Linked DNA regions of Granulimonas faecalis. The protein of the gene in region 1 interacts with the protein of each later gene in a pairwise test. Links are inferred from orthologs where the notes say so. Each region holds a gene or a part of one and is shown in the gene's direction. Other genes may lie near its edges.

Evidence for each region.
Region 2: the proteins of OR600_RS06445 (region 1) and def interact in binary tests that used the Escherichia coli proteins (3 or more experiments, as listed by UniProt). The link is inferred for Granulimonas faecalis from one-to-one orthologs.

What each region holds. Positions count from the first base shown.
Region 1 is NZ_BQKC01000001.1:1,419,194-1,428,855, reverse strand. The notes cover bases 2,475-5,473. They hold OR600_RS06445 (aspartate-semialdehyde dehydrogenase), read left to right. Parts: upstream 2,475-3,462; coding sequence 3,463-4,485; downstream 4,486-5,473. Other genes in these bases: OR600_RS06450 (aspartate kinase), read left to right, coding at 2,475-3,466. In the rest of the region: thrC (threonine synthase), read right to left, coding at 1-857; OR600_RS06455 (homoserine dehydrogenase), read left to right, coding at 962-2,107; more of OR600_RS06450, read left to right, coding at 2,144-2,474; OR600_RS06435 (DUF2252 domain-containing protein), read left to right, coding at 5,823-7,301; OR600_RS06430 (hypothetical protein), read left to right, coding at 7,298-7,999; OR600_RS06425 (hypothetical protein), read left to right, coding at 8,153-8,809; OR600_RS06420 (valine--tRNA ligase), read left to right, coding at 8,945-9,662.
Region 2 is NZ_BQKC01000001.1:962,326-971,964, forward strand. What follows is about bases 3,140-6,115. They hold def (peptide deformylase), read left to right. Parts: upstream 3,140-4,339; coding sequence 4,340-4,891; downstream 4,892-6,115. Other genes in these bases: OR600_RS04355 (ABC transporter permease), read left to right, coding at 3,140-3,343; OR600_RS04360 (helix-turn-helix domain-containing protein), read right to left, coding at 3,467-3,808; fmt (methionyl-tRNA formyltransferase), read left to right, coding at 4,901-5,821; OR600_RS04375 (RsmB/NOP family class I SAM-dependent RNA methyltransferase), read left to right, coding at 5,821-6,115. In the rest of the region: OR600_RS04335 (type ISP restriction/modification enzyme), read left to right, coding at 1-518; OR600_RS04340 (hypothetical protein), read left to right, coding at 515-649; OR600_RS04345 (hypothetical protein), read right to left, coding at 704-829; OR600_RS04350 (ABC transporter ATP-binding protein), read left to right, coding at 1,656-2,573; more of OR600_RS04355, read left to right, coding at 2,669-3,139; more of OR600_RS04375, read left to right, coding at 6,116-7,266; OR600_RS04380 (FmdB family zinc ribbon protein), read right to left, coding at 7,304-7,552; OR600_RS04385 (HAD family hydrolase), read left to right, coding at 7,673-8,341; OR600_RS04390 (thiamine diphosphokinase), read left to right, coding at 8,338-9,009; OR600_RS04395 (VOC family protein), read left to right, coding at 9,208-9,582; ribosomal protection-like ABC-F family protein, read left to right, coding at 9,594-9,639. UniProt on the Escherichia coli protein: Removes the formyl group from the N-terminal Met of newly synthesized proteins. Requires at least a dipeptide for an efficient rate of reaction. N-terminal L-methionine is a prerequisite for activity but the enzyme has broad specificity at other positions.

The sequences.
Region 1 (9,662 bases):
AGGCGCCCCACAGGCAGGCCCAGGCGCTTGGCGTAGTAGCCGGCGAGGACGTCGCCGAAGTTTCCGGTGGGCACGTAGAAGTCCACCTCGTCGCCCATGGCCACGGCGCCGCGCTCCAGCAGCTGGGCGTAGGCGTCCAGGTAGTAGACCACCTGCGGCACGAGGCGCCCCACGTTGATGGAGTTGGCGCTGGAGAGGAACACGCCCTCCCCGGCCAGGCGCACGGCCAGGTCGCGGTCCGCGAAGATGCGCTTGACCTCGCCCTGGGCGTCGTCGAAGTTGCCGCGCACGGCGTACACGGCCACGTTGCCGCCGGCCTGGGTGGCCATCTGCAGGTGCTGGACGTCGCTCACCTTGCCGTCGGGGTAGAACACGCAGACGCCGCAGCCCTCCACGTCGGCGAAGCCCGCCAGCGCCGCCTTGCCGGTGTCGCCGGAGGTGGCGCACACGATCATGACGTCGCGGCCGTCGCCGGCGCGGGCCTGGCCCATGAGCTGGGGCAGCATCTGCAGCGCCACGTCCTTGAAGGCGCTCGTGGGGCCGTGGAAGAGCTCCAGCAGCCAGTCGTCGCCCACCGGGGTCACGGGCGTCACGGCCGGGTCGTCGAAGGTGTCGCCGTAGGCGCGGCGCACGCAGCCCGCCACCTCCTGCTCGGTGAAGTCCGGCAGCAGGTGGCCGAGGACGCGCCGGGCGCGGGAGGGGTAGTCGCCGGCCCAGAGCGGCTCGAGGTCGAGGGGGGAGGCGAGCACCCCGTCGCTCACGTAGAGCCCGCCGTCCGGTGCGATGCCCGCCAGTATTGCTTGCTTGCTTGTTACGGGTTCGAGCAGAGAACGGGTGCTGTGGTAGAACGAATCCATCGAGACTCCCCCTCGGTCGAGCGGTGCAGGGTTCTGCCCATGGTAGCGGAGCCGCCCCGCGGGTCGCCGAGGGGCGATGGCCGCGAAAGATTGGATTAACAGAGATGAGAATCGCCCTTCTCGGCGCCGGCACCGTGGGAGGCGGCGTCATCGAGATCGTCGACTCGCGCGCCCCCTCCCTCGAGGTGGCCCGCATCCTCACCCTCCCGGGCACCTACGACGACCCCCGCGTCACCTACGATTTCGCCGACATCGTCTCCGACGACTCCATCGAGTGCGTGGTGGAGGCCATGGGCGGCCTCGAGCCGGCCCACACCTTCATCATGGAGAGCCTCGCCGCCGGCAAGCACGTGGTCACGGCCAACAAGGCCGTGGTGGCCGCGTTCCTACCGGAGTTCTGCGCCCAGGCCGAGGAGTCCGGCGTGGGCTTCTTCATCGAGGCCACCTCGGGCGGCGGCATCCCCTGGATCGCCTCCATCGAGAAGGCGCGCCGCATCGACCGCATCGACCGCATCTCGGGCATCCTCAACGGCACGTCCAACTACATCGTCGACCGCATGGCCAAGGACGGGGCCGAGTTCACCGACGTGCTCGCCCAGGCCCAGGCCCTCGGGTACGCCGAGGCCGACCCGTCGGCGGACATCGACGGCATCGACGTCGCCAACAAGTGCATCATCAGCTCCACCGTGGCGTTCGGCACGCTCTGCCGCCGCGACATCCCGGTCCACGGCATCCGGAACCTCACCAAGGCCGACCTCGACACCTTCGCCGGCCTGGGCTACGCCGTGCGCCTCATGGCCCGCGCGGCCCGCGACGACGACGGCTACGCCGCCTGCGTGGAGCCGGTGCTCCTGCCCCTGGCGTCGGTGGAGGGCAACGTGCCCGACAACTTCAACATCGCAACGCTCGTGGGCACCACCGTGGGCCCGCTCAAGTTCTACGGCCAGGGCGCCGGCGCGCTGCCCACGGGCAACGCCATGGTGCAGGACCTCGTCGACTGCGCCGGCGGCGAGCGGCCCGTCTACCCCACGGGGGAGACCCTGTCCTGGAAGCCCGGCCTGCTCCGCGCCGACTACGTCTTCCGCACCGCGGCCGCGCTCCCCGCCGACACCCCCGGCACCGCCGTGGAGGTCGCGCCCGGCTACGTCTCCGTGGGCGGCCTCTCCGCCACCGAGGCCGCGGCCCTGGCGGACGCCCTCCTCGCCGAGGACCCCGCCACCCTCATGGCCGCCGTGGCCGACGTCGACTAGGGGCCGGAGCCCCCGAGAGCTAAGGACCATCGCCCGATGATCAAGATCACCAAGTTCGGCGGCTCGTCGGTCGCCAGCCCCGAGCAGTTCGCCAAGGTCAAGCGCATCATCGACGCCGACCCGGCCCGCCGCTTCGTCGTGGTGAGCGCGGCCGGCAAGCGCTTTGCCGGCGACAACAAGGTCACCGACCTCCTCTACCTCGTGAACGCCCACCGCGACTACCACGTGGACTGCTCGGACCTCCTCGACGACATCGAGGGGCGCTTCCTCGCCATCAAGGAGGGGCTGGGCCTCACCTGGCCCGTGGCCGAGAAGTTCCGCGACTTCCGCGAGGGCCTGGCCGACGACTCCCCGGAGTACGTGGTGAGTCGCGGCGAGTGGTTCACCGCGCACCTTATGGCCGAGTACCTGGGCCTGCCGTTCGTGGACGCCGCCGACGCCATCGTCTTCCACCACGACGGCACCCTCGACCTCGAGCGCACGGCCGATCGCGTGCGCGAGCTCGTGGTGCGCCGCGGGAGCTTCGTCATGCCCGGCTTCTACGGCGCCACCTGCGACGGCGAGATCAAGCTGCTGGACCGCGGCGGCGGCGATATCACGGGCTCCATCCTGGCCAACGCCCTCTCGGCCGACCTCTACGAGAACTGGACCGACGTCTCGGGCTTCCTCACGGCCGACCCGCGCGTGGTGGACCGCCCCCGCACCATCGAGCGCATCACCTTCGACGAGATGCGCGAGCTCTCCTACATGGGTGCCAACGTGCTCCACGAGGAGGCCATCTTCCCGGTGCGCGAGGCCAACATCCCCATCGCCATCCTCAACACCAACGACCCCGAGGCCCAGGGCACCATCATCCGCGAGCGCGTGGAGACGAGCCCCGACGACCCGGTGATCACGGGTATCGCGGGCAAGCGCGACTTCATCACGGTCTACATCGCTAAGACGCACATGAGCGACGCCGTGGGCTTCATGCGTCGGGCCCTCTCGGTGTTCGAGCGCTACGGTGTGAGCGTGGAGCACATCCCCACGGGCATCGACTCGTTCTCGGTGGTGGTGAACGGAGCCGACGTCAAGGACTCCATCTACTCCATCGTGGCCGACCTCCAGAAGGAGCTTCAGCCCGACCAGGTGAAGGTGGTCGACAAGCTGGCTCTGGTCTCCGTGGTGGGCCGCAACATGAGCTCCCGCCCCGGCTCGTCGGGCAGGCTGCTCGGGGTGCTCGGCAACGCCGGCATCAACGTGCGCATGATCACCCAGAGCTCCCAGGAGATCAACATCATCATCGGAGTGAACAACGAGGACTTCGAGCGCACCGTGGCCGTGGTGTACGAGGCGTTCGTGGTGAACGAAGGGAAGTGAGGGCGGTGCCCGAACCCAAGAACGTCGCCATCCTCGGCGCCACCGGCGCCGTTGGGGCCCAGATGCTGCAGTGCCTCGAGGAGCGGGACTTCCCCGTGGGCGAGCTGAGACTCCTTGCGAGCAAGCGCTCCGCCGGCACGGACATGTGCTGGAACGGCCGTCTCCTGCGCGTGACCGAGGCCACCCCCGAGAGCTTCGAGGGCGTCGACATCGTGCTGGGCGCCGCCACCAACCCCGTGGCGGAGGCCCTGCTGCCCCACGCGGTCGCCGCCGGCGCCGTGTGCGTGGACAACTCCAGCGCGTTCCGGCTCGACCCCGAGGTACCCCTCGTGGTGCCCGAGATCAACCCCGAGGACGTGGCCTGGAACCACGGCATCGTGGCCAATCCCAACTGCGCCACCATCATCGGCCTCGTGTGCGTGGCGCCGCTGTCGCGCGTGGCGGGCGCCAGGCGCATCGTCTGCAGCACCTACCAGGCCGCCAGCGGCGCCGGACTCCCCGGCATCGAGGAGCTGGAGGCCGAGAACCAGGCCATCGTGGAGGGCACCCCCATGCCGGAGCCCCGCGCCTTCGCCTACCAGCTGGCCTACAACCTCATCCCGCAGATCGGCGGCTTCGACGGCATCGGCTACACCTCCGAGGAGATGAAGATGCAGAACGAGGGCTGCAAGATCATGCACGACCCCGACCTGCGCGTGAACTGCACCTGCGTGCGCGTGCCCATCGCCCGCAGCCACAGCGAGTCCATCACCGTGGAGTTCGAGCGCCCCATCACGCCCGACGAGGCCCGAGATGTGCTGCGCCAGGCCCCAGGCGTGCGCGTGGTGGACGACCCGGCAGGGCAGCTCTACCCCATGCCGCTCGCCACGAGCGACCAGGACCTGGTGTACGTGGGCCGCATCCGCGAGGACGTCTCGGCGCCGGAGGGTGTGAACTCGCTCACGTTCTGGTGCTGCGGCGACCAGATCCGGAAAGGCGCCGCCACCAACGCTGTGCAGATAGCAGAATTGCTGCTCTAGGGGTAGAATGGGCGCTGTTTGGAGCTGCAAGGTCCAGATAACGCGCCCATAGCTCAGTGGATAGAGCACCGGTCTTCTAAACCGATGGTCGACGGTTCGAATCCGCCTGGGCGCACCATGACCTTGAGGAGAGCCCCCGTGGCCGCAAGCCGGCCGTGGGGGCTTTTGCCATGGCGGGGGGGGGTGTGCGGTCTGCGTCCGGTGCGTCGCAGCCGCCCTGTAGGGTGGGCGTGGCACAGGCACGCCCTCTAGGGCGCCTCTGTTGGAGGCCCTTGTCCCATTCCTCCGTTAGAGGGGGAGTACCAAGCCCCCGTTGGTCCATGGGCCCCTTAAAGGGGGCTTTTCGGCCGCAAGCCCCCTTTGCAGGGTGAGACCGTCCCCCTTCATCAAGACCATGCGCCACACCGGCGTAGCAGGGGGACCCTAGAGGGCGCCCGTCTGCCCTGTCCCAACACCCTGTCCCAACACCCGGACACTTTTGTCCCACGCACGAGTCGTCGCGCATGCCTGTGACATCACTGGGCTGGAAGACATGGCAGAGTTTGCTGAAAAGAAAGAAGAGGACAAGGGGTGATGACACTTCCACGGCCCTCACCCTCTGCGACTCCCACCGCGTGCTCAGCTCTGTGGACCTGAAGACGCCATGGCCTGCGCCTTCGCAACCGGCGAACCGCCCGCCAAGCGATTCTGGGTGCCAACATCATCGTCGCGTCGCTAGGGAGCTCGGTGCGTTCCGATGGCCTCGTCCTTGACACTCAAAAGGCTGCCTGCCGGTGTCTGATCACGGGCAGACAGCTACCACGATTGTGTGCTCGCAGCTGTCAATTTGGTTGGCAATGCCGACACCGCAGCCGCAGCGGCGGGCATGCCTGCGGGTATCGTCTGCGGCATGTGGGGTCCTGCGGAGCGGTTGGGCGCACTGCTCGGCATGGTCCGCAGCCATGTCGAGGCCGGCCCTGTGAACTCGGCCCCGCAGCCGTTTGGTGGTTTTTCTCTCCGCGGGGCCCCGAAAACCACCAAATGGCATGTCGTTTGGTGGTTTAGATCAGGATATGTACCGAAAAGTACCAAACGTCCAGAGAGACCCCGAGGATCGGCCTTGAGAACCTGGGACAAACTTCGCCCGCAGGGAGCGAGTCGGCGCCCATTACATCAAACAAGAAATACGCGAAGTGACAGATGGGCCAGGCACCGCTGTCACGCCTGGCCGGCGGCCCCGGCGCACGGCCGCCGCCAAACCGGGTACCCTCCCTGCGCACCCGCACCCGCACCCGCACCCGCACCCGCACCCGCACCCGCACCCGCACCCGCACCCGCACCCGCAGCCAGGAGCCCCCATGGCACAGTCCCGCAGCACGCAGCCCGACCGGCCGTCGCCTTTCGCCGGCTCCTCGGAGCCGTCCATCCCCGACGCCACCCTCCGGCGCTTCTCCGGGTTCGTCGAGGCCCGCGACACCGGCCGCTCGCTGCGCAAGCGCTGCCCGAGGAGCTCTCTCGCCCGCTGGGAGGTCGTGCCCGACCGCACGTCGGCCCTGGACCTCATCCTCTCCCAGGAGCGCGGCCGCCTGCAGGCCCTCATCCCCGAGCGCCACCGCCGCATGGCCGCCTCGCCCTTCGCCTACTTCCGCGCCACGGCGCTGCCCATGGCCGCGGACCTCTCCACGACGCCGTCCACGGGCCTCATCGTCGAGGCCTGCGGCGACGCCCACATCGGCAACTTCGGCGGTTACCGCTCGCCGGAGTCCGCGTTGGTCTTCGACCTCAACGACTTCGACGAGGTGGCCCGCGGCCCCTGGGAGTGGGACGTCAAGCGCATGGTCTCGAGCGTGGCCGTCTGCGCCCGCAGCCGCGGGTTCGGGGCGGCCACCGCCCACGACGCCGCGCTCGCCTGCGCCGCGGCCTACCGCGAGGCCATGGCATACTTCGCCCACCAAGGCGCGCTTTCCATCTGGCACACCCACGTGGACGTCCAGGGGCTCCTCGACGCCCTCTCCGCCGACGCCTCCAAGAAGGAGCGCCGCCAGGTGGCCAAGGGCCTCGCCGCGGCCTTTGCCAAGGACAACTCCCGTGCCTTCAGAAAGCTCGTGGAAGGGGAGGGCGCCGACCGGCGCATCGTGTTCGACCCGCCCGCCATCGTGCCGCTGGACCGGTTCCTTCCCGCGGGCGACGTAGAGCGGTTTCCGCGCTCCCTCGCCGAGCTCTTCTCCGCCTACCGCTCATCCCTCGCCCCGGAGAACCGCGGGCTCATCGACCGCTACGCCTACGTGGGCGCCGCCCTCAAGGTCGTGGGCGTGGGCAGCGTGGGTATGCGCAACTGGGTGGTGGCCCTCTCCGGCCGCCAGGTGGACGACCCGCTCGTGCTGCAGTTCAAGGAGGCCGGGGAGTCGTGCCTCTCGCGCTACACGGGCCTCGCGCCGCGCTACCGGGGCGGCGAGCGCGTGGTGCGCGGCCAGCGCCTCATGCAGGCCACCGGCGACGTGCTCCTCGGCTGGGCCGACGTCCCCGTCCCCGGCGCCCCGGGCCGCTCCTTCTACGTGCGCCAGCTCTGGGACTGGAAGGCCACGGTGGACCTGGACGCCATAGACGCCGACACCCTCGCGCTCTACGGAGAGCTCTGCGCCTGGACCCTCGCCCGCGCCCACGCGCGCTCCGGCGACCGCGGGGCCATCGCCGGGTACCTCGGCACCTCGGACGCGGCCGACCGCGCGCTCTGCGCCTTTGCCGAGGCCTACGCCGAGCAGAACGAGTGCGACTACCGCGTCTTCATGGACCACGTCGCCGGCGCGGCCGGCACGGGGAAGGGGGAGGCCTCATGAGCCTCGGAACCGTCGACACGTACCTCACCCGCCGTCACGCCCGCCGGGTGCAGCGCGAGCAGGCCGTGCCCGAGCGCGACTGGGCCCCGGTGCCCGCGGGCTCCTACACGCTCCTCGTGCTCTTCAACCTCATGGCGGCCTTCGACGAGGGCCATGCCATCCTCGCCGTGGGGCCGTCCGCGGGCGACCTCATGACCTACTCCTACTACCGCCGGGGCAACGCCCTCAAGGCCCCGGCGTCCATGGCCTGCCTGCGGGAGCCGGAGACCTTCGCCGCCCTCCGCCGGGCTTCCGGCTGGATCGTCCACGGCAACCCCGGCAACTGGTGGAACGAGCACGTGGACTGCGCCGTCGCCCTCACGGCCCCCTCCAAGGCCGGCCGTGCCGTGGCCGACTACGCCGAGGGGGTCAAGGCCGCGCCCGGCACCTACGACCTCGTGACCCACAACTGCCTCGCCTTCGTGGAGGAGGCCTTGGCCGCCGGCGGCGTGCGCCTCACCACGGTCTCTGGCGCGGGCCTGCGCACCTTCGTGCCCAAGGACGCCTTCGAGGCGGTGACAGGGGCCACCGGCGCCACGCCCTTCCGGGAGTGGAAGTATTGGTTCGACGACGTCCCTGCCCCCGACGACGGCCTGCGCACCATCGGCGACGACCCCGGCACGGAGCGCGGCGACGCCCCGGCGGCGCACCGGGGGTAGGGGAGGCCTCTCGGGACCCATCGCCGTCCCGCGCACCTACACCGCCCGCACCCCGTGCGCGGAAGCCTTTGTGTGCCGCGCGGGCGGCCCCCGTCGTGCGGCGCGGCAAACGGGTACGTAGGGCCCAGCACACGCCCACAGGAAGGAACACCCATGGCCACTGCGTTCTACGGCACCATGTCCATCGCTACGTCCGTCATAGGCGACCCCGCCTTCAAGTCGCTCTGGGACGCCACCCTCGACGGCTACGACGAGGCGAGGCTCACCTACGGCATCACGTCGGTCTACGGCTCCGACGAGGAGGGCGGCCGTACCGTCTACCAGGTGAGCGGCAAGACCGACGACGGCTTCGACGAGGACGCCGCCGCCTGCCTCTGCGGCTCGCTTTCTGTGGAGGACGCCGGCCGCCTGCTGAAGGCCCTCGAGGACGCCTCCGCCGCCATCGCCTTCGACATCGACGAGTACGACGTCGACGCCGACTCCCTCACCCGCGAGAAGGCCACCGTCACCGTCGAGGACGGCCGGGCCCGCCTCTCCGACACCTCCTACGACGACGTGCCCGTGACCTCGCGCAAGCTCGTCGACATGGGCTTTGCCGAGGAGTCCGAGCTCGACGACGGGGAGCTCGCCGTCATGGTGGCTGCCGAGATCCCCGACGGCCCCGAGGCCGACGACCTCGTGGACGCCATCGAGGACCTGCGCGAGGACGCCCGCCACGACGGCGTCTTCACCGCCGAGGAGACCGCCGACCCTGTGGCCTTCGCCCAGATGCTCGAGGCCTCCTACGCCGACGAGGACGACATCGAGTAGCCCTTCGCCCTCCCAGACGCGCGGGAACGCGGCGCCGGGCCGGCCCGTCCGAGGCGACGGAGCGGCCCGGCGCCGCGTCGCTGCGGGTACAATGACACGCGTTGCCCTGCCCTGCGAACCGGAAGGTGGCCATCCGTGACCGACATGCCCAAGACCTACGATCCCCAGACGACCGAGCCGCAGCTCGTCGAGCGCTGGATCGACGCCGGCTGCTACCAGCGCTCCAAGGGCACGGGCGACTGCACCGTCGTCATCCCGCCCCCCAACGTCACCGGCGTGCTCCACATGGGCCACGCCCTCGACGACACCATCCAGGACGCCTTCATCCGCTACAACCGCATGGCCGGCCGCTCCACCCGCTGGATCGTGGGCCTCGACCACGCCGGCATCTCCACCCAGACCAAGGTGGACAAGCGCCTGAAGGAGCAGGGCGTCTCCCGCCTGGAGCTGGGGCGGGAGAAGTTCGTGGACGCCTGCTGGGACTGGACCCGCGAGTACGGCGGCACCATCGTCAAGCAGATCAAGCGCATGGGCTGCTCCGCGGACTTCGCCGACGAGCAGTTCACCATGAGCCCGCAGTTCTCCCACGCCGTGCGCAAGGTCTTCTGCGACTGGTACCACGCCGGCCTCATCTACCGCGGCGAGCGCATCGTCAACTGGTGCCCCAACTGCTGCACCGCCATCTCCGACGACGAGGCCGAGTACAAGGACGAGCACGGCCGCCTCTGGTACCTGCGCTACCCGCTCAAGGAGCCCGTGGACGGCAAGGACCACATCGTCGTCGCCACCACGCGCCCCGAGACCATGCTCGGCGACACCGGTGTGGCCGTCTCCCAGGACGACCCCGAGGCCT
Region 2 (9,639 bases), 460 kb from region 1 along the record:
AGGAGCTGCCCCGCATACCGCTCGCCAAGGATTTCCGTGCGTTCGAGCAGGCCGGCCGCAAGCTCGGCGAGCTCCATGTGAACTATGAGTCGGTGGAGCCCTGGCCCGTGGAAGAGGCCGGCTGCTCGGAGAACCCCGGACGGACCGAGAAGATGGCCTGGGGCAAGGTGCGCGACAAGAAGACCGGCAAGCTCGTCAAGGACTTCACCGTCCTCAAGGTGTCCGACAGCCTCACCCTGCGCGGCATCCCCGAGCGGGCCCAGGAGTACGTGGTCAACGGCAAGAGCGCCCTTGCATGGCTGGTGGACCGTTACCAGATGAAGGTGGACAAGAAGAGCGGCATCGTCAACGACCCCAACCTCTACGCGCCGGACAACCCGCGCTACATCGTAGACCTCGTGGAGTCGGTCATTACGGTGTCCTTGGAGACGCTGGACATCGTTGACTCCCTGCCGACCCTGAACGAGCTGCCGCACCCGGCCAACTGGCCGGCAGCCTGGAGCATGGACGCAAAATGAAGCGAGCCTTCGGCTACGGCGAGGTGGTCGGTATCGAGCGCGAGCGGGGCAAGGTCGTCGTCTTCCTCGACGGCAGGGGGCGCACGTTCCTGTTCCCGAGCGCGTTCTATCAGGGGCTGCTGACGCTGTAGCACATGGATGGGGCCGTGCCCGGGAAAGTCGGGCACGGCCCTCTCGGAGAGGCGCTAGTCCTTCTTCTTTATCTCGTCGTACGCCGCCACGCCTATGACGAGGAGGCAGTAAGCGCCCCTGAGAAACACGGCGATCGCAATGACTGCGCCGGCCACTTCGGCAACGATGAGAGGATTCATGGCCATCTCGATTCTGTCAATGAAAGACGTCTAGTCGATAGTGATGATGAGCCGTGTGCCGGAGATGTTCCCTTTGAGAAAGCGGGTGCTGGAGCTCTGAAACACGGGCTCATGGTAGCGGGTGGTCTGTGTGGGCCATGTCCGCACCCCAGTCGAGCGAGCTGCTGTCAATCGCTTCCTTTCCGAGGCAAATATAGGCCATTCTCTGCCACTTTGGCGTTGCTGTCGTTGCCGCAATTGCTAAATGATTATAGAACCAATAATATTGGCATCTATAGCATGAAGTTACCTTCTCAATCGGCAATTATAAGATGGAAGTCTATAAGCTGATACCTTCCAGTTCGGCTACTCTTGATTTGATTCAGATTGTTCTTAAACATAGCTTAGGAGTTTAGTAATAGATGCAAATCTCGAGATTGTTCTGAGTGCTCTTCTTTCCGATTGGAATGCAGTAAGTGACTTCTTGAGTTCTCCTCAAGAGTTCTTGCAGTCCGCTGGACTATCATTATTGGTAGTTTAGAAGTCGCATTACTTCACTTGCATGAGGCTGGGTTTGCTTGGTGTGATTTGTCGTTTGACAACATCCTCGTCAACAAGACATGGGATTCACTGGTTGTCTCTGACCTAGAAAATGCAACAACATCTTCTAATGCGGAAGAACCTCTTTATTCAACTCCAGGATTTACTCTTTATGAAACTGGTGTTCTTGCATCCAAAAGAGATGATGCAGCCTTAAAAGCACTAAGACTCTATCTAGACAATCCCATTTTAACCATTAACTGCATAAGGACTGGAGATTTTAGTCCTTTTTGGAAGGATGTGGAGCATGGCTCACATTGATGGTCGGCTCCTTTGGGCAGAACGCCTGACCGTGAGCTATCGGGCTTCAGGGCGCCCCGCCCTCGACGATGTATCCCTCGACATCAGCGCCGGTTCCATCCACGGGTTGCTCGGTCGCAACGGGGCGGGGAAGTCAACGCTCATGCACGCCCTTCTGGGCATGGCTCGTCTCGATTCGGGGAGGGTCGGGCGCTCCCCGGGCGTCCGGGTGGGTTGGTGTGCCCAGAAGCTTGTCATCGACTGGTTCCTAGGTGTCCATGACAACGTGCTCCTTGGCGCGCGGCTTCGTGGGCTGACGGGCCGCTCTGCCCGCCGCGCCGCCGACGAGGTGCTCGATGCCGTGGGGCTCTCGGACAAAGCGCCGCGCGACCCCGAGGAGCTCTCCGGCGGGGAGCAGCAGCGCCTTATGCTTGCCCGCACCCTCGCTTTCGACCCCGACGTCTACATTCTCGACGAGCCGTTCGTCGGGCTCGACGCCTTGGTGAAGCGTGGCCTCATGGGTGTGCTGCGCGAGCGGTCGACCCGTGGCTCCGCGGTCCTCGTGAGCTCCCACGAGCTCGATGTGGTCGAGCACGATGTCGACCACATCACCCTGCTCGACGGAGGCCGCCGCGCGTTCTCTGGAGACAGGGGGGCGTTCATTGCTCGGTTCGTTCCCATGGACACGGTCCGTCTGGTCTTTGACCGCCCGGTGACAGCCGACGACGAGGCGGGGGTCGCCGGTTCGCGCTTGGGCGGGGCCAACGCATTGGAGGTGGAGGTGCCGTCCGGAAGCCCCATCCCCGACCTCCTGTCCATGGCGGCGTCGCTCGGCGGCGTGATCGATGTGGTCCGCACGGCGTCAACCTTGGGAGATGCCGTGGAGGCGGCCTATGACCGTATGGGCGCCGGGGAAGGGCGGTGACGGCGATGGCCGATTTTCTCAGGGGTTTTGCGCTCACGGTTCAGTTTGAGGTGAAGGCCGCACGCCTCACCAGTGTTGCCGGCCTACCGGGGCTGTTGGCCTACCCGATCTTCTACAGCCTCTTTGTCGTGACCGCGCTCTCGTCGAGCGACGGTCGCACCGAGCCGTCCATGACGGCCTTTCTGGCAGTCGGCGTCGTGGGCATGCAGGCGGTCTCCATGATGAGCCAGGTGATCTACCGCTGGACCCTCGAGCGAAAGTGGTCCCTTGGCTGCCTCAAGCTTGCCAGCGGGGTGTCGAGGGGCGGGTACTACGCAGGGATGCTCTGTGTGCCGCTCATAACGCTGCTGTGTCAGGGAGCCTGCATCGTCGTCGTGGCAGAGGTCGTCACCGGGTTCAACGCCCCGATCGATGTGCCGGCCCTGGCGGCGGGCTCCCTCCTGTGCGGCCTGTTCTGGTCGGCCGCGGGGTGCGTCGTCACGGCCGCCATCACGTCCTACCGCACCCGCGACCTGACGGTGAGCCTTCTCATGACACCGCTCATGTTCAGCGCCCCCACGCTTTACCGTCTGGACCAGGCCCCGGTGTTCCTCAAGGTCATCGCTGCCGTGAACCCCCTCACCTACCAGCTCGACCTCATGCGCGACCTGGCTTCGGGAGTCATGCCGGCGGCTGGTCTGGCCGTCGTGCTTGGGCTCACGCTGGTCATGGTAACCCTCGGCTATGTCAGTACCGAGCGCATGCGCACCGTTGCCAACGAGGGGGCATGACCTCAAGCGGCCTGCCCCATGGGCCCCTGACTCGACCGCGGGGGATCGCTTGGCCCTTCTCGCCGCCAATCGAGGCGTGCCGGGCGCCCCAAGGTCGATGCAGGTGACCGTTGGACCGTCCGATCATGTGAGCCTGCGCACCCGCTGGGGCAGCCCCTGGGACGCCCGCGCCCTTCCGCAGTCGGTCTCGTAGGGGTCCACGGCGTCGATGATGCGGTCCGTGACCACGAACGTGTTGCAGACGTCGAGCAGCGTGGCCAGGCTCACGGAGGCATCGCCGTTCTCCGGCCTCGACAGGGTCGAGCGCGAGACGCCCGCCATGTCGGCCAGCTCCTCCGACTTGAGACCCTGCATCCTCCGCCAGTCTCCGATCGACTGCCCTATGTCCTCGGCGACCCGTCTCGCCCTGCGCGTTTCTCCTCCGCCGTGCGGAGTGGGCCAGCCTTCTCCGCACCGTCTCGCCAGGGGAGTGAGGAGTGTGTGCCCTTACTCCTCACTCCGAGCTTCCGTGGTGAGGAGCAGCCATTGCCACTCCTCACGTTCGCCTTCCAGAATGCGGAGCAGCCCACGCCACTCCGCATTTTTCATCGTCGGACTGCGGAGTGGGCTACGTCACTTCTCGCTCCAATCACCCTCGGTGCGGAGTACCGCCGCGGACTCCGCACCGAACGACATCCCGATGAGGACAGGTCCTGATTTCTCCTCGTTTTTCACCGCCAAGTGAGGGAAATCGCGATTTGTCCGCACCGTCGGCCTTCAGAGTGAGGACAAATCCAGATCTCCCCTCGATCTCCGCCGCAAAATGAGGGGAAATCTCGATTGCCTCTCAGGCCGCGCCGTCGAACGGGGGCACATCCCGGTCTCCCTCCTCCGGCCCGCCCGCGGCAAGTCGACAAGCTCGCTCCCAACGGCCGGCCGCCCGTCCTCGCAGCTCCCCGCTCACGGTCCCCCTCTCCGGGTAGAATGCTGGGTGGAAAACCTACCGTGAGGAGACCCATGGCCGATATAGATGCGATGCTTGATGACATCGTCCTCATGGGCGACCCCGTGCTCACCCGCGAGGCCAGCCCCATCGACGAGATAACCCCCCAGGTACGCGCCCTCGCCGAGCGCATGATCGACGACATGTACGCCGCCGAGGGCTGCGGCCTGGCCGCCCCGCAGGTGGGGGAGTCGGTGGCCATGGTGGTCATCGACTGCGACTACGGCGACGGCACCAAGAAGAACCCCTACGTCCTCATCAACCCCCAGATCGTGGAGCAGTCCGAGGAGACCTTCACCGGCTCCGAGGGCTGCCTGTCGTTCCCCGGCGTCACCGTGGAGGTGGAGCGTCCCCGCCACGTGGTGGTGCACGCCCAGAACCTCGACGGCGACCTCATGCGCTACGAGGCCGACGGCACGCTGCTGGCCCGCTGCCTCCAGCACGAGATCGACCACCTCCACGGCACCGTGATGCTCGACCACCTCGGCCCCATCGCGCGTGCCCGTGCTGCCACCCGCGTCCGCCAGGCCATCGCCGAGGGCGTCCGCCCCGGCGAGACCGAGTAGGGGGCCGCCATGCGCGTCGTCTTCATGGGCACGCCGGACTTCGCCGTGCCCTCCCTCGAGGCGCTCGACGCCACCTTCGACGTCGTGGGCGTGGTCACGCGCCCCGACGCCGTGCGCGGCCGCGGCAAGACCCTCGACCCCTCTCCCGTCAAGGCGTGCGCCGCGCGCCTCGGCCTTCCCGTGCGCGAGGCCACCCGCATGGACGACGAGACCCAGGCGTGGCTCCGCGGCCTCGAGCCCGACATCCTGTGCGTGGCCGCCTTCGGCTGCATCCTGCCCCAGGGCGTCATCGACCTCGCGCCCCTCGGCTGCGTGAACGTCCACGCGTCGCTGCTGCCGCGCTGGCGCGGCGCCGCCCCCATCCAGCGCGCCATCCTGGCCGGCGACCGCACGGCCGGCGTCTCGATCATGCGTGTGGTCAAGGAGCTCGACGCCGGCGACTTCTGCCTCACGGGCTCTGTGCCCATCGACGGCAAGAACAGCGCCCAGGTGACCGACGAGCTCTCCCACCTGGGCGCACGCCTCCTCGTGCGCGCCCTCGTGGCCGTCGAGGCCGGCGAGGCCGTCTGGACGCCCCAGGACGAGTCCCTCGTGACCTTTGCCCCCAAGGTGGAGAAGGCCGAGATGCGCCTGGACCCCGGCGACACCGCCGTGGCCAACGTCCGCCGCGTGCTGGCCTCGAGCGACGCCGCCCCCGCCCGCCTCAGGGCCGGCGGCCGCGGCATGCGCGTGCTCGCCGCCCGCACGGTGGCCGGCCTCGGCGCCCGTCCCGGGCACCTGCGCATCGAGCACGGCCGCGTGGCCCTGGGCTGCTCCGACGGCGTCGTGGAGCTGCTCGAGGTGAAGCCCGACGGCAAGCGCGCCATGGCCGCCGGCGAGTGGGCCCGCGGCCTGCACGACGACCCCGACTGCCGCTGGGAGCGTATCTGATGGCCGAGGTCTCGCCCTCCCGCGCCGTGGCCCTGGCCGTGGTCTCCCGGGCCCGCCGTCGCGACGCCTACGCCCGCGAGCTCCTGCGCGCCGCCCCGGAGATGGCGCGGCTCTCCCTCAAGGCCCGCGGCCTGGCCTCCCGCCTCGTGCTGGGGTCCACGGCCTGCCGCGGCCTGCTCGACGCCGTGCTCGACAGCCACCTGCGGCGCCCCCGCGACCTCGAGCCCCGCGTGCGCGACGCCCTGCGCGTGGCATGCTTCGAGGTCATGTACCTCGAGACCTCGCCCGAGGTCTCCGTCTTCCAGGGCGTGGAGCTCGTGCGCACCGTGGCGAGACGCGCGTCCGGCCTGGCCAACGCCGTGCTCCGCAAGGTGGTCTCCTGCGACCGCCCCCGCGTGCGGAGCGCCCGGGAGCGTGTGACGGCGGCCCTGGCGGGCGGCGTGCCCGTCTCCGTGGCCGACGTCTCCCTCGTGGCCGGCATGCCCTCCTGGCTCGCCGTGCGCCTGTGCGCCTCGCTGCCGGCGCCCCAGGCGGCCGCCATGGCCCTGGCCCAGCTGGAGCCGGCCCCCGCGTGGGTCGCCGCCAACACCGGCGTGTGCGACGCCGCCCAGGCCTACACGCGCCTGCGCGAGAGCGGCACGGCGCCGGTGCCCGTAGCGCTGCCCGGGTCGTTCCTGCTCGAGAAGCCCGCCGCCCTGGCCCGGAGCGGCCTCGTGGGCTCGGTGGACGTGGTGGTGAGCGACCTCGGCTCCCAGATGGTGAGCCGCATCGGCGCACCGGCTCCCGGCACCGCGCTGCTCGAGGTGGGGCAGGGGCGCGCCACCAAGACCATCCTCCTGGAGAACGCCGCGGCGGCCCTGGGCGGCCCGGCCAAGGTGGTGGCCGTGGATCTCTCCGAGTCCAAGGTGGAGCTGGCCCGGGAGCGCGTGAGCCACGGCTGGGAGGCGTCCGTCACCTCCATGGCCTGGGACGCCCGTCTGCTCGACGGCCCCGGCCTGCCCCGCGAGCTGGACCGCTCCTTCGACACCGTCTTCTGCGACGTGCCCTGCTCCGGCACGGGCACCATGCGCCGCCACCCGGAGATTTCCTGGGCCCTCGACCCCTCGGCGCTCGACGCCGACAACCCCGACGGCCTGCCGGCCCTCCAGGGCCGCATCCTCGAGGCGGCGTCGAGACGCGTGGCCCCGGGCGGGACCCTCGTCTACGCCACGTGCTCGGTCCTGGACGAGGAGGGCCCGGCCGTCGTCGACCGATTCCTGGACAGCCCCGCCGGCCGCGGCTTCCGTCGCGAGGACTGCGGCCGCGCGCCTGGCGTGGCCGCGGCGCCGGTGCCGTTCCAAGGCATGGTGCGCCGGTGGGTGCTCCCGTCCGGCGACTTCGCGAGCGTGCCCGCCACGGACGGCCCCGACGGGCACTTCGCGGCCCGGCTCGTCAGGCGGGGGTAGGCGGCGCCCCGGTCCCGGCCGGGCGCCGTAGGTGCCGCTAGTGGCAGCCGGAGCAGTCGCCGCCGGAGCAGCCGGCGCACGACGTTGAGTGGGACCCCGACCCCGAGGAGTCGCGGCTGTCGGTGTTGTAGAAGCCGGAGCCGGTGAAGGTGATGGCGCTCGCCTCGAAGACGCGCTCGCAGGGTGCGCCGCAGGCCGGGCAGGCCACCTCCGGGCGCTCGCCCATGGGGTGCTCCACCTCGAAGACGGTTCCGCACTCGGTGCAGCGGTAGTCGTAGCGGGCCATGGCGTTCCTTTCGTCGATGCTGTGCGACGCATAACTGTACCCCTCGGCTGCCCCCTCCATAAACACTGCGACGCCCTTGCGCTAGAGTCTGGTGGACCGCTTGGAAAGAGGGAGGTTTCCGTGGACATCAAGGCCATAGTCTTCGACTGCGACGACACCCTGCTCGACTCCATGGGGATGTGGCGCTCGGTGTTGCCCGAGGTCCTCTCCGCCTACGCCGGCGAGGAGGCCGCCCAGACCCACCAGGCCCGCGCCGAGACCATGGGGGCCGACGAGGGCCTGGCCATGTTCGTGAGGGAGAACGGTCTGGACGTGGACCCGGCCCGGATCAAGGCCGAGGTCATGGAGCGGGCCCACTGGCACTACGCCAGCGACGTCCCGGCCATACCCGGTGCCAGGGAGTTCCTGGAGCAGGTGCGCGACGCCGGCCTGCCCATGGCCGTCGCTAGCTGCTCCGAGCTCCCCGAGGTCGAGTGCGGCCTCGGAGCCAACGGGCTCCGTGGCTTCTTCGACCGGATCTACTCCGTGTCCATGGGCTACCCGAGCAAGAGCGAGCCCGGCATGTGGCTCGCGGCGGCCACCGACTACGGGCTCGACCCCGCGCGGGTGCTCGTGGTGGACGACTCCCTCCACGCCGTGACCGTGGCCCACGGGGCGGGCTTCCCCACGCTCGGCCTCACCTGGCCCACGAGCCGCCACAGGCTCGGCGACATGGAGGCCGTGGCCGACGTGGCGCTTTCCGACGGCTGGCGCGGCGTCACCCTCCGAGAGGTGCTGGAGGCGCTGTGACGGCCGGTCGCCTCTCGGTGGCCGTGGTGGCCGGCTCGCCCGAGCCCTGCTCCCGCGAGCTGCTGGCCGCATGCTGCGCCGGAGCCGACTACGTCGTGGCGGCCGACCGCGGCGCCGCGTGGTGTCGCGACGCCGGGGTTGTGCCGGACGCCTTCGTGGGGGACGGCGACTCCGCGGGGCCCGACGTGCTCGCGTGGGTCGCCTCGGCGGTGCCGGAGCGCGTGGCCCTCCCGTGCGAGAAGGACATGACCGACCTGGAGGCCGCGTTCGCCCTGGGTGAGGCCGTCGCGGCCGCCCGTGGGACGATCCCGGCGTTCACCCTGCTCTGCGCCACCGGCGGCCGCGTCGACCACGGCCTGGGCGTCCTGGGCGTGGCGCGGCGGCACAGCGGGCGCCCGGTGGCCCTCGTGGGCGACGGCTGGCGGGGCTGGGTTCTCTCGCCGGAGGGGCTGCCCTCTGTGCGCGTGGAGGGCAGGGGGCGCACGGTCTCGGCGGTGCCCCTCGCGGACGGCACCTGCATCTCCGAGCGCGGCCTCCACTGGCCGCTGGACCACCGGTGGCTCGACGCCCTGGACGACCTCGGCGTCTCCAACGTGGTGGAGGCCGCCGGCGGGGGAGAGGTGGAGTGCCACGTGGGCTGCTGCCTCGTGCTCCTGTTCGAGGGCTGAGCCGGCGCCCCCGGTCGGGCAGCGCCGGGTGAGGGGAGATCCGGATATCCCCGCATCCTTGCCGGGTCGATGAGGACAAACCGCGATTGTGCGCGTCTCCTGCACGGTCGTGCCGCGTTTCCGGCCGGGGGTGACAGCCCCGCGGGGCGCTGGCATATACTTGACGGTACTGCCTGCACACGGTGAAGGGACAAACCGATGGAACGACCCAGCGAGGACCCTGTAGAGCTCTTCGGCCTGCGCATCGCCCACGTGGGCGTCAATGCCGCCGACGACGCCGAGGCCGCCTCCATCGCGGAGGCCTTCTCCCGCCTCATGGGCCTGCCCCGCACCGACACCCCCGTGTCGCTGTTCAGCGGCACGCTTGTGGAGACCATGCGCGGCTGCGGCCGCGGCGAGCACGGGCACATCGGCTTCCACGTGGACGACATCCCCGCCGCCGAGGCCTGGTTCGCCGCCCGCGGCTTCGAGGTCGACGAGTCCTCCCGCGTCCTGCTGCCCGACGGCTCCACCAAGCTCGTCTACTTCAAGGAGCCCGTCGCGGGCTTCGCCATCCACCTCACGCAAGACTAGGAACAAGCCCCGTGATCCTCCTCATCGACAAGGTCGCAAAGTCCTTCGGCCCCCAGG